DNA from 4 places in the Ferrimonas lipolytica genome. Region 4 is predicted to be linked to each of the others. Evidence: predicted binding sites of a transcription regulator. Region 4 holds the regulator's gene; each other region holds the start of a gene.
The links. Region 4 encodes sigma-54, which starts transcription at its own class of promoters, with help from an activator protein. Its sites were predicted from a motif close to GTTGGCACGNNNNTNGNNT; they were not measured.

Region 1 (4,492 bases), 570 kb from region 4:
GAGGCACTTGTCGAAGAAGGCGTCCGGTTGATCCATGATATCGGCAAAGTAGACGTTCGGTGACTTGCCGCCGAGTTCGAGAGTTACCGGAATCAACGACTCTGCGCCGCAACGCATAATGTGCTGACCAATTTCTGTCGAGCCCGTAAAGGCTAACTTATTGATGCGAGTAGAGCTGGCGAGTGCCTGCCCTGCTTCATCACCCATGCCATTGACGATGTTGACCACACCGGCAGGGATAAGATCACCGATGAGCTCCATCAGTATCAATATCGACACCGGAGTTTGCTCCGCGGGCTTTAAGACCACGGAACAGCCTGCAGCCAACGCCGGTGCCAATTTCCAGGTTGCCATTAAGATGGGAAAGTTCCAGGGGATGATCTGGCCGACAACGCCAATAGGCTCATGAAAGTGATAAGCGGTTGTGTGTTGATCAAGTTGACCAATGCTGCCCTCTTGAGCGCGAATTACCCCAGCGAAGTAGCGGAAGTGATCGATGCAAAGTGGAAGATCGGCGTTCAGGGTTTCGCGAATAGCCTTACCATTTTCCCAGGTTTCCACATAGGCCAGCTGTTCAAGGTTCTGCTCAATTCGGTCGGCAATTTTAAGTAGCATATTGCTGCGATCAGCAACGGCTGAGTTTGCCCACTGCGCTTGAGCGGCGTGAGCAGCGTCGAGAGCTAAGTTGATGTCGTCGCCATCGGAGCGTGGGATCTGGCAGATTATTGAGCCATCAACCGGGGAGGGGTTGTCGAAGTAGTTGCCGTTAACCGGTTCTTTCCACTCGCCACCAATGTAGTTGTGATAACGTTTTTTGAAGTTGAAAAGCGCGTCGCTTGTGCCGGGTTTGGAGTAGATCATGAGCATCCTCCTTGGATAGCGGTTCACCATGAACCTGCTCAGGTACTACTCCAGTCTTGGTTCGTTCTTGGTAAAAGCCCATACGACTTTGGTCTAGCGGGTTACTCAGTTGGACAACACATCCCAAGAGATATTAGAGACGATACGGCAGTTATCGCATTTAAAGTAGAACAGGTCGTGCAGCGGCTCGTCTAGCAACCAGTCTGAGCTGCCACAGCGAGGACAAGGGCGAGCATGCTCGGTGGCGAGCGACTCACCGCCTACTCGATACAGGTAGTAATAGGTTGGAATCTTGGTTTGATATTCGATGCGGCCGCGCAGATCCCAGCCGCGGCGGAATAGGGTGCTGTTAACATCGGCAATCTCATTTAAGGCAGCAAATTCAACAGCTCCGCTGCCTGCCATCTGCAGTTCATCGCAGGCTTGCCACTCGGTTTGCCACTTAACGACCGACTTATGATCTCCATTAAATGTCGCAGGGAGGCGGTAGAGTGGTACCGGCAATAAGGTATTGCCGTCTCGAAGTGGCGAGCATGAGTGAACATAGGTGGTGTAGAGTACCTGCCACTGTTGTGGTAGCTCATCGGCACTTTGTTCAGAGTTGATGTCGCGGCCAAGCATTTTTACTCGCGGCTGCAGCAGTTTCGCTTCACTGAGCTCATCCACCTTGCGCTTGACCCATGCGGATGCAAAGCCGTGATGGAGACTGGTTTCTTCGGGGCACATCGCTCTTAGGCTAAATTCAGCGCCGTTTTGTACTAACGGAAACTCTCGGCCCAATAGTTGCCCGTTGTGGCGCCATGCCTCCATTAAACCATTGATCGCCCGTTCAACGGCAGTAATGGTGGTATCGGCATAACATTCAAAACGGATTTCTACGAGGTACATGAGGGAGCTCCAAATTCGGGGGCGTTAGTATACCTACGAGCTTTAGCAGCGCCAAACAAACTCATTGAGATTGGGTGAGTTTGGCCACTGTTGCTGTGAGTTGATCGATCTGTTGCTGCATCTGTTTCATCTGCCGTTGCAGATCAGCGAGTGAAACGTCGTGGTTTGCCGCCTGAGTGGTGGTTACGGTGATGGCATCGGGGTTGGTTTTGTATTGTTTGATGGCATCAATCAGTACTGGTAAAGGAAAGCCGCGTCCTACTTTGCTTTTTAATAGAGCGACAGTGGGCTGTTTTCCTATCGCAGACAGTTGCTGTAGCGCGGCGAGAATAGTGGCGTCCATGGAACCTCAACAAGAGAGCATTTTGACCAATAGTTTGCACTATTCACCAAAATTCTTCTAAGAATTTAAATTAAGTTTATGAAAAATAACACTTTGCATTTATGGCACGGTATTCGCTTAACATTATTCATACATCACTGAAAGGGTAAGTAATATGCGTACAAACAATGGATTGGGTTTAGTGTTAGCGACCACAGCGGCGCTGATGTTGAGTGGCTGCGTGATTGCAGTAAATGACGGTGATGGCGATTTTGATTGGAGTAGCAGTGAACGTGAAAATCGAAGCCAATTGGAGAAGTTAACCGTTGGTATGAGTACTGAAACGGTGTTGGCATTAATGGGGACTGCAGATTTTAACGAGCTTTATCAAGAAGATGGCCAAGCCGTTCAAGTGCTGTATTTCCGCACTCATCATCGTCATAGCGACGGTGATACCACCAAAGATGAATGTACTCCAGTAGTGTTTAAGGATGGCAAGGTTTCTGGTTGGGGTGATATTGCGTTGCAAAGCAGCGTTAAAATCTGATTCGATTCACCTTGATAACGGGCCAAGAGGCCCGCTTTTAGGCTTTGGGCTGGTTGGCGCCAATTGGTTTTTTTTAGAAAAATTTGCAATTAGAGTGTTTTTTGAACGATGTTTGATAGTGACGATTTCACTGAGGGCATTGAGCCATGGAAGCGGCAACCTGTACCACCGAAGTTCGACAACTTACTGCCGAAGAGCTGAAGCTCGCCAATTCAGTACTGCTCAATGCTTATGTTGATGATCCATTCTTTCGTGCGGTGCTTCCTAGTGCCGAGTACGAGCAGCGCCTTAGAGCGGCATTGCGCGAGGAGCTTCAAGAGCTGTGGCAACGGCAACAACCACTGCTGGGGGTATTCTTAGGCGATAGCCTTATTGCAGTTGCCTGCCTGCTGAATGAGCACTACCCCTTAGGCTTGACTCGGTTCTGGAACTGGCGGTTAAAGATGGCATTAGGTTCTGGTTGGAAACCAGCACGGCAGTGGATGGCACGGGAAGATGCCTTGCTCGATAATTACAATTTACACAACAACTGGTTGTTGCAGTTTATTGCTGTGGCCCCCGCGTATCAGCGTAAAGGCTTTGGTGATCTGATGCTAAGAGCTATAGTGCAGCATAGTCAGCAGTGCCAAATTAACGGCATAGCAACCTTGGTATACCGTCCTGAACTAATGACGTGGTTTGGCAATCATCAATTTCGGGTTCTGGTGGAGATCAACGAAGCAGATGTTGTTGCCACTATTTGCACCTTCTCATCTACTGGTGATTGACTGGCCTTGATGTAAGACATTATCCATGATGGTGTGGGATATTTATCATTATAATTGTTGTACTAAGTATGTGGTTAAATGTTAAATCCCTTTGCTGTTAGTAGCTTAACATCTTTGCTTGTCACCAATATCTCACAAGCGATTGATGTTTAATCAAATGAGCACTTGTACTTAAATCGTAAACCTTTAAACTTTAGTTGTGTCTTGGAGGTCACAGTAATTGAAAAATTCTGACATGGAGTCGGTTTTTGACAGTTGCGATAGCTGATGAACAATCTCCACAGGGAGTGGAATTGATTAATCGCGATACTCCTCACACTTAAGGAACCCGCAAGGGGCTGGCGACAGGATAGTTGCTTTACCAGGAAGGTAAGTACCGTAGGTACAAGGAAGCTGAAGGATTCAGCCAGGGATGAAGCACGGAATTAGCAATTAACGCATGGATGGGCTAGGGATTGGCACCAATTTAAGCCGGATAGCTTAACAAGCGCTACAGGGCCGCAACGAAAGTTGCGGCCCGTTTTTATGGGCAATCCAAAATAATCGATGGATTAGCGGATCCACTTATGAATTAGAGAAACCACAAGTAGGGGGTATACGAACTCCTTACGATCTGTAAGAGATCACCCTGAACCGCGTTCGTACCTCTTAAGTGATACTTTGTAATTCATTGATTCATAAGTAATAAATTTTTATTTATGAGTTGGTAACAACTTTAATACCTTTTTTTTGATCTATTGGTGGCTTGCGAAAGCAACACGATTAGATAAGATAACCCCATCGCTGTTAAGCAGTTTCATAATGATAAAGATAGGAAGCGATATCCTACTTTTGATGATGAACTCAGGGATGAACAGGGACATCTTCAGGATGAAGAGAGGCCGATTACAGGATGTAATCGAGGTAAGGAAGCCAGTACGAAGACAGTGTTAGTCATCATGGAGTGATATGGATTATCACGATGACGCTCATCAAGGATTGATGAACAGCAGGAAGCAGGCACTAGAGTACAAGGAAGCCGACGGATACGGCTAAGGGAATATGCAGGACGCATTGTGACGCAAGGATGGGCAGGGAGCACCAATTCGACATTGGAATGTTGACGTA
Region 2 (4,492 bases), 830 kb from region 4:
GCAACTGCGGCCCAATTATGGTTATTGTGTTGCAGCGCTTGCTCAATCAACTGTCGCTGATAACGCTCGGTGGCGTCTTTTAGGCCCTCATTGGTGCTTACAGGCACGGCTATCACACGATTGTCGACACCGCTATCGACTTCATGAACCGTTAGCGCCAAGTGATGTGATTCAATTAGCACATCGAGTTTATTGGACTCAGCCCGAGCCAATACCGCCGCTCGATTAATGCAGTGCTCCAGTTCGCGTACGTTGCCTGGCCATTGGTATTGCTGAAGTTGCGTTAGTGCTCCAGCACTTAGTCGCAGCTGTTCCAACCCCAACTTCGCACTGCATCGTTCTAGAAAATAACCGGCTAACAACACCACATCGTCATGCCGCTCTCGCAGTGGCGGCACCAGCACCGGAAATACGCTCAGGCGATGATAAAGATCGGCACGAAAACGCCCAGCGGCCACTTCCTGTTTTAGATCTCGATTAGTGGCAGCAACGATGCGTACATCTACGTTCACCGCCTTGTCTTCCCCTACCCGTTGGACATCACCGTACTGGAGAACTCGCAGCAATTTAGCCTGCAACTCCAATGATAACTCGCCAATCTCATCGAGGAATAGGGTGCCCTCATCGGCCAACTCAAACTTCCCTTGGCGATGGCTAATGGCACCGGTAAAGGCACCTTTGACGTGTCCGAACAGCTCGCTTTCAGCAACAGAATCTGGCAGCGCAGCACAATTAAGGTAAACCAAAGGTTGCCCTGCCCGATTTGACAGTTGATGTACCTGCTGCGCGACCAACTCCTTGCCAACCCCGGTTTCCCCGAGTACCAGTACGCTTAACTCGCTAGTCGCAACCACAGTCAAATCACGCTTAAGGGCAACCATCGCTTCGCAGCGCCCAATCATCTCGTTGCTTTCATTAGCAGACTTAGTCGGACTATTACTTACCGCGATCCGCCCCGCTCGTTCCAGCGCTTGTAACTGCAACGCGTTATTGAGACTGGCCGCTGCCAGCGCAGTAACAATGCGCAGCTCATCGTCACTAAATTGATTAAATTGCAGCGCATCAAAACCATCAATGGTTACTGCACCGATAAGCCGTTGCTCCACCAACAATGGCAAACCGATACAAGCGTGCACCTTCAGTTCACCATGCAGTGAGGGAATTAAGCCGTCATAGGGATCTGGCAAGCTACTATCCGCAGGGAAACGCACAACATCACCGGCGCGTGCAATGGCCTCGAGTCGAGGGTGATCCGCCAGCGCAAACCGCCGTCCCAACACCTCTCCAGCCAAACCATTAATGGCTAGCGGCACAAAACGTTGATCTTGGTAGAGCAATAGCGCCGAGGCGTCGCATTTCAACAAGGTTCTGACAGTAGTAAGTAAGCGGTCGAAGCGATCTTGATTAGAGAGCCCAGAAGTCAGATCTAAGGCCAGATTGGTGATATCACTAATGGCTAACATCGTTAGTTACTCGAGAGAGGAGAACAATTGTCATTATGACAAATCAATGTCATTTAGACAAACATATGCAAATGTCATAATGACACTACAAAAACATCAAACCAATATAAATCAATAACTTAAAAGTTGGCATGAAACCTGTAATAACAAAGACAGAATTTTGAAAATATTATTGTTTGAGGTACTGCATGTCTATCCACGTTAAGAACAACATCCACTGGGTCGGTCAACGCGATTGGGAAGTACAAGACTTTCACGGCACAGAATACAAAATGACCAAAGGCACCAGCTACAACAGCTACCTCATTCGCGAACAGAAAAACGTGTTAATCGATACCGTCGATCACCGTTTCAGCCATGAGTTTGTCCGCAACCTCGAGAACGAGATAGATTTAAACTTAATCGACTTTATCGTGATTAACCACGCCGAAGAGGATCATGCTGGTGCCTTAGCTGCTCTGCTTGAAAAAATCCCTGGAACACCAATCTACTGCAGCGAAAATGCCATCGACTCCATCACCGGCCATCACCATCGCCCTGACTGGAACTTCCATCCAGTAAAAACCGGCGACAGCGTCGATATTGGTAACGGCAAACAACTGGTATTTATTGAAGCACCAATGTTGCACTGGCCAGACAGCATGATGACCTACCTCACCGAAGATGCGGTGTTGTTCTCCAACGATGCCTTCGGCCAACACTACTGCGACGAGCGTTTGTTCAACGATGAAGTGGACCAAAACGAATTGTACGAACAGTGCTTACGCTACTACGCCAATATCCTTACGCCATTTAGCTCCTTGGTAATTGCCAAGATCAAAGAGGTACTGAGTTTTAACCTGCCAGTCGATATGATCGCGACCTCCCACGGTATTGTGTGGCGCGACAACCCGACTCAGATTATCCACAAGTACTTAGAATGGGCAGAGGCGTACCAAGAAGATCGCATCACCATCTTTTACGACTCTATGTCAGGCAATACACGGATGATGGCCGACGCCATTGCCCAGGGGATCTACGATGTAGATCCCAGCGTTGCGGTTAAGGTGTTTAACGTTTCTCGTCACGATAAAAACGAAATCCTCAGCAACCTATTCCGCTCGAAGGGGGTGTTGGTCGGCTCCTCAACCATGAACAACGTGATGATGCCAAAGATCGCTGCAATGTTAGAGGAGATCACCGGGCTACGCTTTAGCAACAAGCAAGCGGGTGCCTTTGGCAGCTATGGTTGGAATGGTGGTGCAGTAGACCGCATCCACAGTCGCTTGGTCGACGCTGGTTTTAACACCACCGACAACCTTAAAGCCAAGTGGAAGCCCGACGGCAGTGCGTTACAACAATGCCGCCAGCATGGCCAGCAGGTCGCACGCCAGTGGGCCCTAAAAGGGTTGCCCGCGGTTGCACCGGTACAAGCGGTTGCCAGCCCTGTTGCGCCAGCATCAGTTCAAACTGCTAAGTCATGCGCTAGCACCAACAGCACTGATGGTGGCCAATCGATGCTGTGTACAGTATGCCAGTGGGTTTACGATCCAGCCGTGGGCGAGCCAAACCAAGAGGTTGCCGCTGGGACAAGCTGGCAACAAGTGCCAGATTATTTCCTTTGCCCTGACTGTGGTCTAGGCAAGTCGGTATTCGAACCTATCGATGCTAATGCAGCGAAGCAGGCCAGCTAATGAACACCTCGAGCCCACAAATCAGTGACGATACCCCAATTGTCATCATCGGCAGTGGTTTCGGTGCATACCAGCTAGTGAAGTCGATTCGTCGACTTCACCCCGAACAACCGATTACCGTTATCTGCGCCGACGATGGCAGTGAATACAGCAAACCGGATCTAAGCCATGTGTTTAGTAGAAACCAACAAGCTCGAGATCTGGTTAAACTCAGTGGCGTGCAGTTTGCGCATCAACAGCGGATCACCCTGTTAGCCAATAGCACCGTAACCAGCATTGATACCAACACCAAAACGGTGCAGTGCGGCATCGCCAATGTTCATTATCACAAGTTGGTACTCGCTACCGGTGCCAATGCTATTGTGCCGAGCTTAGAGACAGAATCGCAGCCGAAGCTGTTAACTCTCAATAGCCTTGGAGAATATCAGCGAGCTCAACGGCAGCTGCAACAAGCGCAACGAGTTGCAGTACTGGGCGCCGGGTTAATCGGTACCGAGATTGCGATGGATCTGGCGCAGTCCGGCAAAGAGGTGGTGCTCATTGACCGCGCTAATCGCGTACTGCCTAACCTGCTACCGGAGTTTGTCGCTAGTCAATTACAACTGCGAATGACGCAACAGAATCAGCATCGCGGCGCAATTCAGTTTGAACTTAACACCGAATTAACCCGAGTTATAAGCACTGAACACGGCACTTCAGCCACACTCGCGAATGGCCACCAACACCAAGTAGATGCGGTTATCAGCGCCATCGGCTTGCATCCCAACACCTCATTAGCAAAGGTTGCAGGCATCGAGGTTAACCGCGGCATCGTCGTTAATGACCTAATGCAAACCAGCAACAACGACGTATATGCCATTGGTGATTGTGCCGAGCTTAATGGGCAACTGCGCCCCTATCTGCAGCCGGTTGTGATTAGTGCCAATGCACTGGCTAATACCCTTTGTGGTCAACCAACGGTGGTTAGCCTTCCGCCAATGTTGGTGAAGGTAAAAACCCCATGGTTACCCATCGCCTTAGCTGGCCAAACTGCTGTTGCAGAAGCCAACTGGCAGATTGAATTAGACCAAGCCGGCATGGTCGCCAAGGCTCACGGTAGCGACGGTGAATTAATTGGTGTGGTAGTGACGGAGCAGAAGGTAAATGCTGCCCTGCCACTGCTACGACATCTACCAGCAGCATAGGTTACTAACAGCCTATTTCTAACCTCAAGCGGAGCACTATTATGAGCCATCAGCAGATTAACCAAGACTGGACCATTCGTCGTTCTACCCCATTTTTCACTAAAGAGACGGTGCCAGCGGCACTGCTCAGCCACCACAACACCGCCGCGGGCGTATTTGGTCAGTTGGTGGT
Region 3 (4,492 bases), 980 kb from region 4:
CAGCGTCAGCGACTCACCATTACCGACACCACCACTGTAGTGCCGATGATCATTCCGGCGCCAGAGCAACGCCCCGATTCAAGCAAACCAGCACCACAAAAAATGGCCCCAAAACAACCGCAAATTCGCTCCGTTGCAACTTCCGTGGCTCACAACAATCCGGCGACGGTGGCGATCACCTTATCGCCATTGCAACTGGCGCCACCGCAGATGAGCAACATTGAATTGGCGCCGCTGGCAAATCAGTTCGCCAGTTTGTCCGAAGTCGATCAAGCTCCCAAATTGTTACGCTACATTGCCCCCAAGATGCCGGTAGCAGCACGCAGCAAAGGCATTAATGGCAAGGTAATGTTGCGATTGGTGGTCGCCGCCAACGGCGATGTGCTGCAAGCCGAAGTACTTTCGGCACAACCTGAACAACTGTTTGAACAAGCAGCGCTCACTGCTGCCAAACAGTGGCAATTCAAACCCGCTCAAATCAACCAACAAGCCGTGGCTGTGTATCTCGATGTTCCGCTTAACTTTCAGCTTAATTAGCCTGCTATGGCTTAGCAGCACTGCTGTGGCAGCAACCACTGCGCCGCAAGGGTTGAGCAGCTATCAGTTCCGCGTACTTGCCGCTGCTAGCCAGCAGATGGAGCGTGGCCACTACGGTGAAGCTGCTCAACAATTGGCGCCGCTACTAACGAAACCGTCACCACCAGCGGTGTTGTTTCACTATGGTTGTTTAGCCCTAGAACAAGCACAACAACCTTCGTTGGAGTGTTGGCAGCGCGGCCAACAACAGCAGCCACAGGACAAAACCATCACCTTGGCGCTAAGCAATCAATTGCTGCAAGCGCAGCGTTATCAGCAATCAGTTGAGCTGCTAACCCCGTGGATTGATGAGCACGCTTCGGCGCAATTGCGCTACCAATACGCCTATAGTCTCTATCAGATTGAAGCCTACCGGCAGGTGGTCGATGCGCTGTCGATAGTCCCGCCTATCGCCGCCCAAACGACCCAAGCGGCAGCTACAGCGAATCGGCAAACACGACCCAATAATTGGTGGCCTTTGATTGCTTACAGTCAACTTGCATTGCAGGAGTGGCCGCAGCTACAACAGAGTGCGCAGCAATGGTTGGCGGTGCAGGTGGATAACGCCCAAGCGTGGCAACTGCTATCTCAAAGCTACCTGCAACAGCAGCAGCTCAAACAAGCCACTGCCACCTTACAGATAGCGCAGCTGTTGCAGCCGAATACCGATAGCCGCACCCTAACTCAACTGTATGGCAACATCGGTGCCTATAACCTTGCCAGTGATTGCCGTAATACTCAGTTGACCCTTAACTGCCTGCAATACGGTTATTGGGCCGGGGATTATCAAGCAACCTTAACCAGCAGCAATACCCTTAGCGTCGATGCCGAGCAACAAGATGCGTTGTGGTTACTGCAAGGCCAGCTTTATGCGGCACTTGAACAGCCACAACAGGCGCGGAACCTATGGTGGCAGATCGGCAAACAGCCGTTAACCGCGACGACTGCCACAGCACTGCAGCAACAACGTCAGCAACGAGACCACCGCCGTGGCCAAGCGCTGTTACTTATTGGCCAAAGTCATTGGCTGCAACAACAATGGCCAGAGGCGCAAGTCGCCTATCGCGAACTTGCACAGCTACCGCAATTCCAACAGCGCGGCCAAAATCTTGTCGACAACCTGAACTACTACACCGGCAACTAAACCGGTATTGCGGTTAACCACACTCCCAAAATTGTTGCCCCGCAATTGAACTCACTTCCTTGGTGCACGGTTGCACCACCATCACGCACCTCCTTCGCCAAGTTCGCGCACCATCGGTGTTAAAAGGGCTGCCGTTACTGACTTTCATTCATTGGCATCACCTTTGCTACCTCTTATGCCATAGACGATGCTGCCCAACGAAACCGTTGTGCGGTCGTCAGTATCTTAGGGAGGAAGATCATGCTTAACGTTAGCCGTACTCTAGTTCGAACCTTGGCATTGGCCACAGCCTTGTTTAGTGGCGTTGCCGCCGCGGCAGAGTTGGGTTACCCAGAGAAGGAGGAGCTCACCTTTGGCTTCATTAAGCTTACCGACATGGCGCCAATTGCTATCGCCTATGAGAAAGGCTATTTCGAAGATGAGGGACTGTACGTCACCATCGAAGCGCAAGCCAACTGGAAGGTGTTGCTTGACGGCGTTATTGACGGTCGTTTAGATGGCGCCCACATGCTCGCGGGGCAACCCATTGCAGCCAACATCGGCTACGGCACTTCCGCTGAGATCATTACCCCCTTCTCGATGGACCTAAACGGCAACGGCATTACCGTTTCCAACGACGTCTGGGCAAAGATGAAGGTTAATATTCCTAAGCAAGCCAATGGTAAACCGGTACATCCAATCAAAGCCGATGCATTGAAGCCGGTCATTGAGCAGTTCCAAGATGAAGGTAAACCATTCAAGATGGGCATGGTATTTCCGGTGTCCACTCACAACTACGAACTGCGCTATTGGCTCGCCGCCGGTGGCATCCATCCGGGCTACTACGCCCCGCATAAGGGGGATACCTCTGGCCAGTTAGATGCTCAAGCATTGTTATCAGTAACCCCACCACCGCAGATGCCTGCAACCCTAGAAGCAGGCACCATTTACGGTTATTGCGTCGGCGAACCTTGGAACCAGCAGGCAGTATTTAAGAACATTGGTGTGCCGGTCGTCACTGATTACGAAATCTGGAAAAACAACCCCGAGAAAGTGTTTGGCATCACCAAAGCCTTTGCCAAGAAGTACCCCAATACCACTATTCGCCTAACTAGGGCGTTGATCCGTGCCGCCATGTGGCTCGACGAAAACAACAACGCCAACCGCCCAGAGGCAGTTAAGATCTTGGCGCAATCAAACTACGTCGGGGCCGATTACGATGTGATTGCTAACTCCATGACCGGCACCTTCGAGTATGAAAAGGGCGATAAGCGTGAGGTACCTGATTTCAATGTATTCTTCCGCTACAACGCCACCTACCCCTACTACTCAGATGCAGTGTGGTACCTGACCCAGATGCGCCGCTGGGGCCAAATAAGCGAAGACAAGGACGACAGCTGGTTTGAGCAAGTCGCTAAAAGCGTCTATCGCCCTGATATCTATCAGGCGGCCGCTGAATCGTTGATTAAAGAGAAGCTGGCAACCCCTGAGATGTTCCCTGATTTTGACAGTGAAGACGGCTACCGCGATCCACAAACCCACTTTATCGATGGCATTGTCTACGATGGCCATCAACCCAACGCCTATTTGCAGAAGTTCGCCATCGGCCTAAAAGCCGGCCAAGTGTTATAAGGGGGGATAACAATTATGGCTACTTTTTCCCAACTTCGTCCCTTTGCAAAGATTCGTCAGATTGATTGGCAACGCCGCATAAAAGCGATGCTGCTACCGCTCATCGGCATTACTGTTTTTCTCTTACTGTGGGCGGCCGGGGCAACCCAAATCAAAACTTCGCTGGGCACCTTTCCTGGGCCGGTACAAGTGGCTCAGCAGAGCGTGAACTTAATTAACGAGCACCACGCGGAACGGGAAAAAGAGACGGCATTTTATCAGCGCCAACAGCAGCGTAACGCCGAACGGGTTAAGGTCGATCCCAGCTACGTGGCCAAAACTCGAGCCTACACCGGTAAAGAGACCTTTCTTGATCAAATCGGCACCAGTCTAATTACGGTAATGAGTGGCTTTGCGCTGGCGGCATTGATTGCCATTCCACTGGGGATCACCATTGGCCTCAGCAAATCGTTACATCAAGCGCTTAACCCCATCATTCAGGTATTCAAACCAGTATCGCCACTGGCGTGGCTGCCGCTGATCACCATGGTGGTATCAGCGCTGTACGTTAGTCCAGACCCGATACTGGCCAAATCCTTTGTGAACTCACTGCTCACTGTGACCCTCTGTTGTCTATGGCCGATGGTAATCAATACTGCCGTAGGGGTCAGTAGTATCAATTCAGATTGGGTTAACGTCTCTAAGGTGTTACGGCTGTCGCCACTCAAGCACGTACAGAAGATCGTCTTACCAGCATCAATCCCTGCCATCTTTACCGGCATGCGCCTCTCCCTTGGGGTTGCGTGGATGGTATTGATTGCAGCCGAAATGCTGGCGCAGAACCCCGGCTTGGGCAAATTTGTCTGGGACGAGTTTCAAAACGGCAGCTCCAGTAGCCTTAGCCGCATTATGACGGCGGTCATTGTAATTGGCCTGATTGGTTACCTGCTCGATCGCTCTATGTTGCAACTGCAGCGGCTAAGCAGCTGGGATAAAAGCAGTGCGCAGGTGTAACCACCTTCACTCAGTTAATGGAGTAATAGCATGAGTTGTCACTTAGATATCAGCCATATTGATGTAGTATTTCCAACCCCGAAAGGTCCCTTTACCGCAGTGCAGAATGTCGATCTACAGATCCAACAAGGGGAATTCATCTCGTTAATTGGCCATTCTGGTTGTGGT
Region 4 (4,492 bases):
TAACCGCGACTAATTCCCGCTGATTTTCGAGGCTTTGCAGCAGTTGCAGTAGCAATGGCATCGGCAGATTATCAACGCAGTAGTAACCAAGATCTTCTAATACGTGCAAGGCAACGGTTTTACCGGCTCCAGAGCGCCCCGAAAGAATAACTAGCTTCATGCAGTGATCACTTGATACAGATGTTGATTATCAGAGGCTTTGCGCATCGCTCGGCAAAGCTCTTTTTGGCTCAATTTCTCTGCCACCGTGGCGAGCATTGATAAAAACTCTTGATGTTGTTGCTCCGGTACGAACAACGCAAATAACAAATCAACAGGCTTCTGATCGACGGCATCAAATTCGATGGGAGAGTCGCTTTTGAGTAACACCGCCAGCGGCCTATCTAATCGGTTCAGCCGACCGTGCGGAAGCGCGATGCCCTTTCCGATGCCCGTACTGCCCATTTTTTCCCGAGCCATAAGGCTCTCGAACAACTCGTGTTGGGGGAGTTCAGGGCACTGAGAGGCAGCCAATTCACTGATCATCTCAAGTGCCCGTTTTTTGCTTAACTCAGAGTCGACACATAGGGTGCGCTCGAGTGTCAGTAGTTCATTGATTTCCATTAGTGCCGGGAAATTTTCTCTTTGTGTTTGATTACCTGTCGATCGAGTTTATCGACCAACCCGTCAATTGCTGCGTACATATTGTCGTGCTCGTGGGTAGCAAACACTTCACCGCCGTTTAAGTGCAGCTTAGCTTCGGCAATCTGTTGTAATTTCTGCACTTCCAGTATTACATGAACGTTGTTGATGTGGTCGAAATGCCGCTCCAAACGTTCAAATTTTTCGTTAATGTAGTTGCGTAGTGCGTCTGTTATATCAACATGATGACCGGTTAAGTTGATCTGCATAGCTTACCTCCGTAGGTGCGCGTTACAGCATTTTGCGCTGGTTTGATGGTGGAATCGTTAAGGCTTCGCGATATTTAGCCACGGTGCGTCGGGCTACTTGGATGCCTTGTTCCGCCAGAATTTGAGCCATTTTACTGTCGCTAAGAGGTTTCTTTGGATTCTCTGCCGCCACGAGCTTTTTGATGAGCGCGCGGATAGCAGTAGAAGAGGCTTCGCCGCCGCTGTCAGTGCTCACATGGCTGGAGAAGAAGTACTTCAGTTCAAAGATCCCTCTTGGGGTATGTAGATATTTTTGAGTAGTCACTCGAGATATCGTCGATTCGTGCATCTCGACCACCTCGGCCACATCATTGAGCACCATTGGCTTCATGGCTTCTTCGCCGAACTCGAGGAACCCTTGCTGGAATTGCACGATGCAGTTGGTAACCTTCATCAGTGTTTCGTTACGGCTTTCAAGGCTTTTGATAAACCACTTAGCCTCCTGCAGATGTCCGCGAACGAACTGACCGTCACCGCTACCGCGGGCGCCGTTACCGATGGCGGCGTACTGTTGATTGATGCGAATCTTGGGCATGGCGTTAGGATTGAGCTCAACCACCCAGCGTCCCTGTTTTTTACTTACTGAAACATCAGGAATCACGTATTCACTTGGTGTTGCTGCGATTTGCCCGCCTGGTCTTGGGTTCAGTGACTGAATCAGATCCATGGTGTCCTTAAGCTCAGTTTCACTGAGCTTAGTACGCCTTATCAGGGTGCGAAAGTCTCTATTGGCCAACAGATCCATATGTTCATCAAGGAGATTGATAGCCTGATCTCGCCAAGGGGTGTCAGCGTTGTGCTGCAACAGTTGTACCTTGAGGCATTCAGATAGGTCGATGCTGACACAGCCGACCGGATCAAATTGTTGAATGCGTTTGCGGACCGCCTCGACTTCATCTAATTCAATGTCGTCCCGGCCGACAGCAGTTAGTACATCAGCCACGGGAATAGTGAGATAGCCGTATTCATCGATGGCATCGATAAGGGTCGTGGCGATGGCCTGGTCGGTATCGCTCATTGGGGTGAGACCCATTTGCCAAAGTAGATGGCTTTGCAGATCGTCACTGGTTTCGCCCTGATAGCTGTCATCGTCATCGCGTGGACCACTGGCCGCAGCGGCAGGGGCTGCGCTGTAAACGTCGTCCCAGGTGCTATCAAGGGGTAAATTATCGCCTAAGTCAGTTTGGCTTAGGGCTTCGCTGGTATCTAACGCGGCTTGCTCGGTCACCGAAGCACTTGGGCTGTCCTGACTTTCCGGAGATGCTTCTTGGTCTTGGTTATTGAAGTCGTCGTCGCTCTGCTCCAACAGCGGGTTAGAGTCGAGGGCTTCTTGGATCTCTTGTTGCAGATCTAACGTCGACAGTTGCAGCAGTCGGATAGCCTGCTGCAACTGAGGTGTCATCGTTAGCTGTTGTCCAAGTTTTAGCTGTAGCGAGGTTTTCATTTAATGCCCTAATCCTTGTACTGCCCGATGGAAGGGGGCACTAGAGTCTGAATTGATCACCCAAGTAAACAGAGCGTACTAATTGGTCTTCCAATACCGCTTCTGGTGCCCCTTGAGCAATCATTTCACCATGACTGACAATGTAGGCGTATTCACATACGTCCAAGGTTTCTCGGACGTTGTGATCGGTGATCAACACCCCGAGACCGCGTTGTTTCAAGTGTTGGATGATCTTCTTAATGTCGATAACCGAGATCGGGTCGACACCGGCAAAGGGTTCATCCAATAAAATAAATTGTGGATCTGCTGCTAGCGCTCGGGCTATTTCTACACGGCGACGTTCGCCACCAGATAGAGCCATCCCTAAACTGTCACGTATGTGAGTAATATTAAACTCTTCGAGCAGCTGTTCCAGTTTTTCTATACGTTGCTCTTTACTGAGCTCTTTTCTGATCTGCAGTACCGCCATCAAGTTGTCATGAACAGTGAGCTTGCGGAAGATCGACGACTCTTGCGGTAAATAACCAATGCCTTTGCGAGCACGACTGTGCATTGGCAGATAAGTGATCTCTTCACCATTGATATGAATGCTACCTTGGTCGTTTTGGACCAAGCCAACCACCATATAAAAGGTGGTGGTTTTACCTGCGCCGTTTGGACCTAATAAGCCTACGATTTGTCCCTTTTCAACTTTAAGGCCGACATTCTTAACCACTTGGCGACCGTTGTAGCTCTTGGCTAACTGCTGCGCTTCAAGAACCACTGGCTTCATGGTTTAGGCTCGCTTTTAGGTTGTTCTTGTAGTTCTGGCGCTGGCAATACTATCGGTTGGTTTTCCGTTGGAGTTGTTGTTTTCGGTGCTGGCATAAAAATGGTGGTGATCTGGCTCTCGTCGGAGCCTTCCGCACTGAGTTTCTGTTGCTCGGCGTTGTAGCTAATACGTGAGCCTTTGACAACGCTGCCTTCTTGACTCATCTGGGCTTCGCCAATGAGGATCAATTCGCGGTTACTTACGCTATAGCGAATCTCTAATGCGTTGGCTTCCGCCTTCATGCCATTTTCTTGTACTTGTTCGTACGTAGCTGGATTGCCAGTGGCAACAAAGATCTGTTCGGACTTGTCTTCAGTGGCAATGAGAGTCAGCTTGTCAGCTTCGATTCGCAATGTACCTTGGGTAACTACTACGTTGTCGATGTAGCTTAGGGTGCGACTTTGGAGATCGCCTTCAGAACGGTCAGCGGTGACGCTAACCGCTTGCAAAAAGTCGGCTTGCAGTGCCTGTGTTTGCGGCGCCAGTAACGCCAGCGCAATTAGGAGTGGCTTACTGAGTTTCATAAGTAGCACTAACCTTTTGTTTCAAAATAATGTGATTTTGCTTGAGATCAGCCCAAAGGCCGAGACCAGTCATTTGGAATTGCTCGCCAAAGGCCTGCAGCTGTCGATCAGTTTCCATCTCCATCGTGGATAGGTCCAGGTTCAGCTGTTCAGTATGGATGGTTCTGATTGGCTTATACGGCTCAATAGCTTCAACAATAACGCTGTGTTCTAGCGTTAGGAAGCGATTGTCGCGCAGCTCACCCACCTTGGCTTTGACTTTCCATACGGTGTTGCCGTCTTCTGGGTAAACCAGATAAACGGGGTTTTCAAATTCAGTTAGCTGCTTTTGCTGATAGTGGAACATGGTGTCAGCAGCTATCTCGGCATTAAGGCGGCCATTGGCATCATAAGAGCGGGTTTTCATTTCTCGAGCTACGTAATCGGGCTCACTCTCAGAGAGTGAATCCACTACCGGAGGCTCAATCGAAATGTTGCGCAGATATAGGCCGCCAGCCATTGCGAGTAGCAGCAAGCCAGCAAGCAGCTCACGCTTCATACTGACATGCCCTTAGCATCCATCAGTTTACCTTGCGCTTGCAATAGAAGGTCGCACAGCTCACGGACGGCACCAAAGCCGCCGCCAATAGTAGTGCGATAATGTGCCTGAGGCAGCAATGCTGGATGAGCGTCGTGGACGGCAACCGCAAGAGCGACCTTCTCCATTACTGGCAGGTCAACTAGATCATCGCCAATGTATGCGCATTGATCGGCTTCAAGTCCGAGCTCAGAGCGAATCTGTTCA

Region 1: a site for sigma-54 is predicted at 2,193-2,211, ahead of HER31_RS11240 (DUF3192 domain-containing protein). Genes of this name have one in related genera too.
Region 2: a site for sigma-54 is predicted at 1,589-1,607, ahead of norV (anaerobic nitric oxide reductase flavorubredoxin). Genes of this name have one in related genera too.
Region 3: a site for sigma-54 is predicted at 1,871-1,889, ahead of HER31_RS18250 (CmpA/NrtA family ABC transporter substrate-binding protein). Genes of this name have one in related genera too.

The regions. Positions count from the first base shown of each region.
Region 1 is NZ_CP051180.1:2,456,778-2,461,269, reverse strand. It holds gene exaC (acetaldehyde dehydrogenase ExaC) at 1-861, opposite strand, end outside; gene HER31_RS11250 (Zn-ribbon-containing protein) at 967-1,749, opposite strand; gene HER31_RS11245 (hypothetical protein) at 1,811-2,092, opposite strand; gene HER31_RS11240 (DUF3192 domain-containing protein) at 2,247-2,618, shown strand; gene HER31_RS11235 (GNAT family N-acetyltransferase) at 2,765-3,385, shown strand.
Region 2 is NZ_CP051180.1:2,196,602-2,201,093, forward strand. It holds gene norR (nitric oxide reductase transcriptional regulator NorR) at 1-1,463, opposite strand, end outside; gene norV (anaerobic nitric oxide reductase flavorubredoxin) at 1,652-3,136, shown strand; gene norW (NADH:flavorubredoxin reductase NorW) at 3,136-4,320, shown strand; gene HER31_RS10165 (TehB family protein) at 4,362-4,492, shown strand, end outside.
Region 3 is NZ_CP051180.1:4,013,254-4,017,745, reverse strand. It holds gene HER31_RS18260 (energy transducer TonB) at 1-537, shown strand, start outside; gene HER31_RS18255 (hypothetical protein) at 563-1,720, shown strand; gene HER31_RS18250 (CmpA/NrtA family ABC transporter substrate-binding protein) at 1,961-3,331, shown strand; gene HER31_RS18245 (ABC transporter permease) at 3,347-4,324, shown strand; gene HER31_RS18240 (ABC transporter ATP-binding protein) at 4,355-4,492, shown strand, end outside.
Region 4 is NZ_CP051180.1:3,029,507-3,033,998, reverse strand. It holds gene rapZ (RNase adapter RapZ) at 1-160, opposite strand, end outside; gene ptsN (PTS IIA-like nitrogen regulatory protein PtsN) at 157-603, opposite strand; gene hpf (ribosome hibernation promoting factor) at 603-890, opposite strand; gene HER31_RS13910 (RNA polymerase factor sigma-54) at 913-2,373, opposite strand; gene lptB (LPS export ABC transporter ATP-binding protein) at 2,414-3,145, opposite strand; gene lptA (lipopolysaccharide transport periplasmic protein LptA) at 3,142-3,708, opposite strand; gene lptC (LPS export ABC transporter periplasmic protein LptC) at 3,695-4,246, opposite strand; gene kdsC (3-deoxy-manno-octulosonate-8-phosphatase KdsC) at 4,243-4,492, opposite strand, start outside.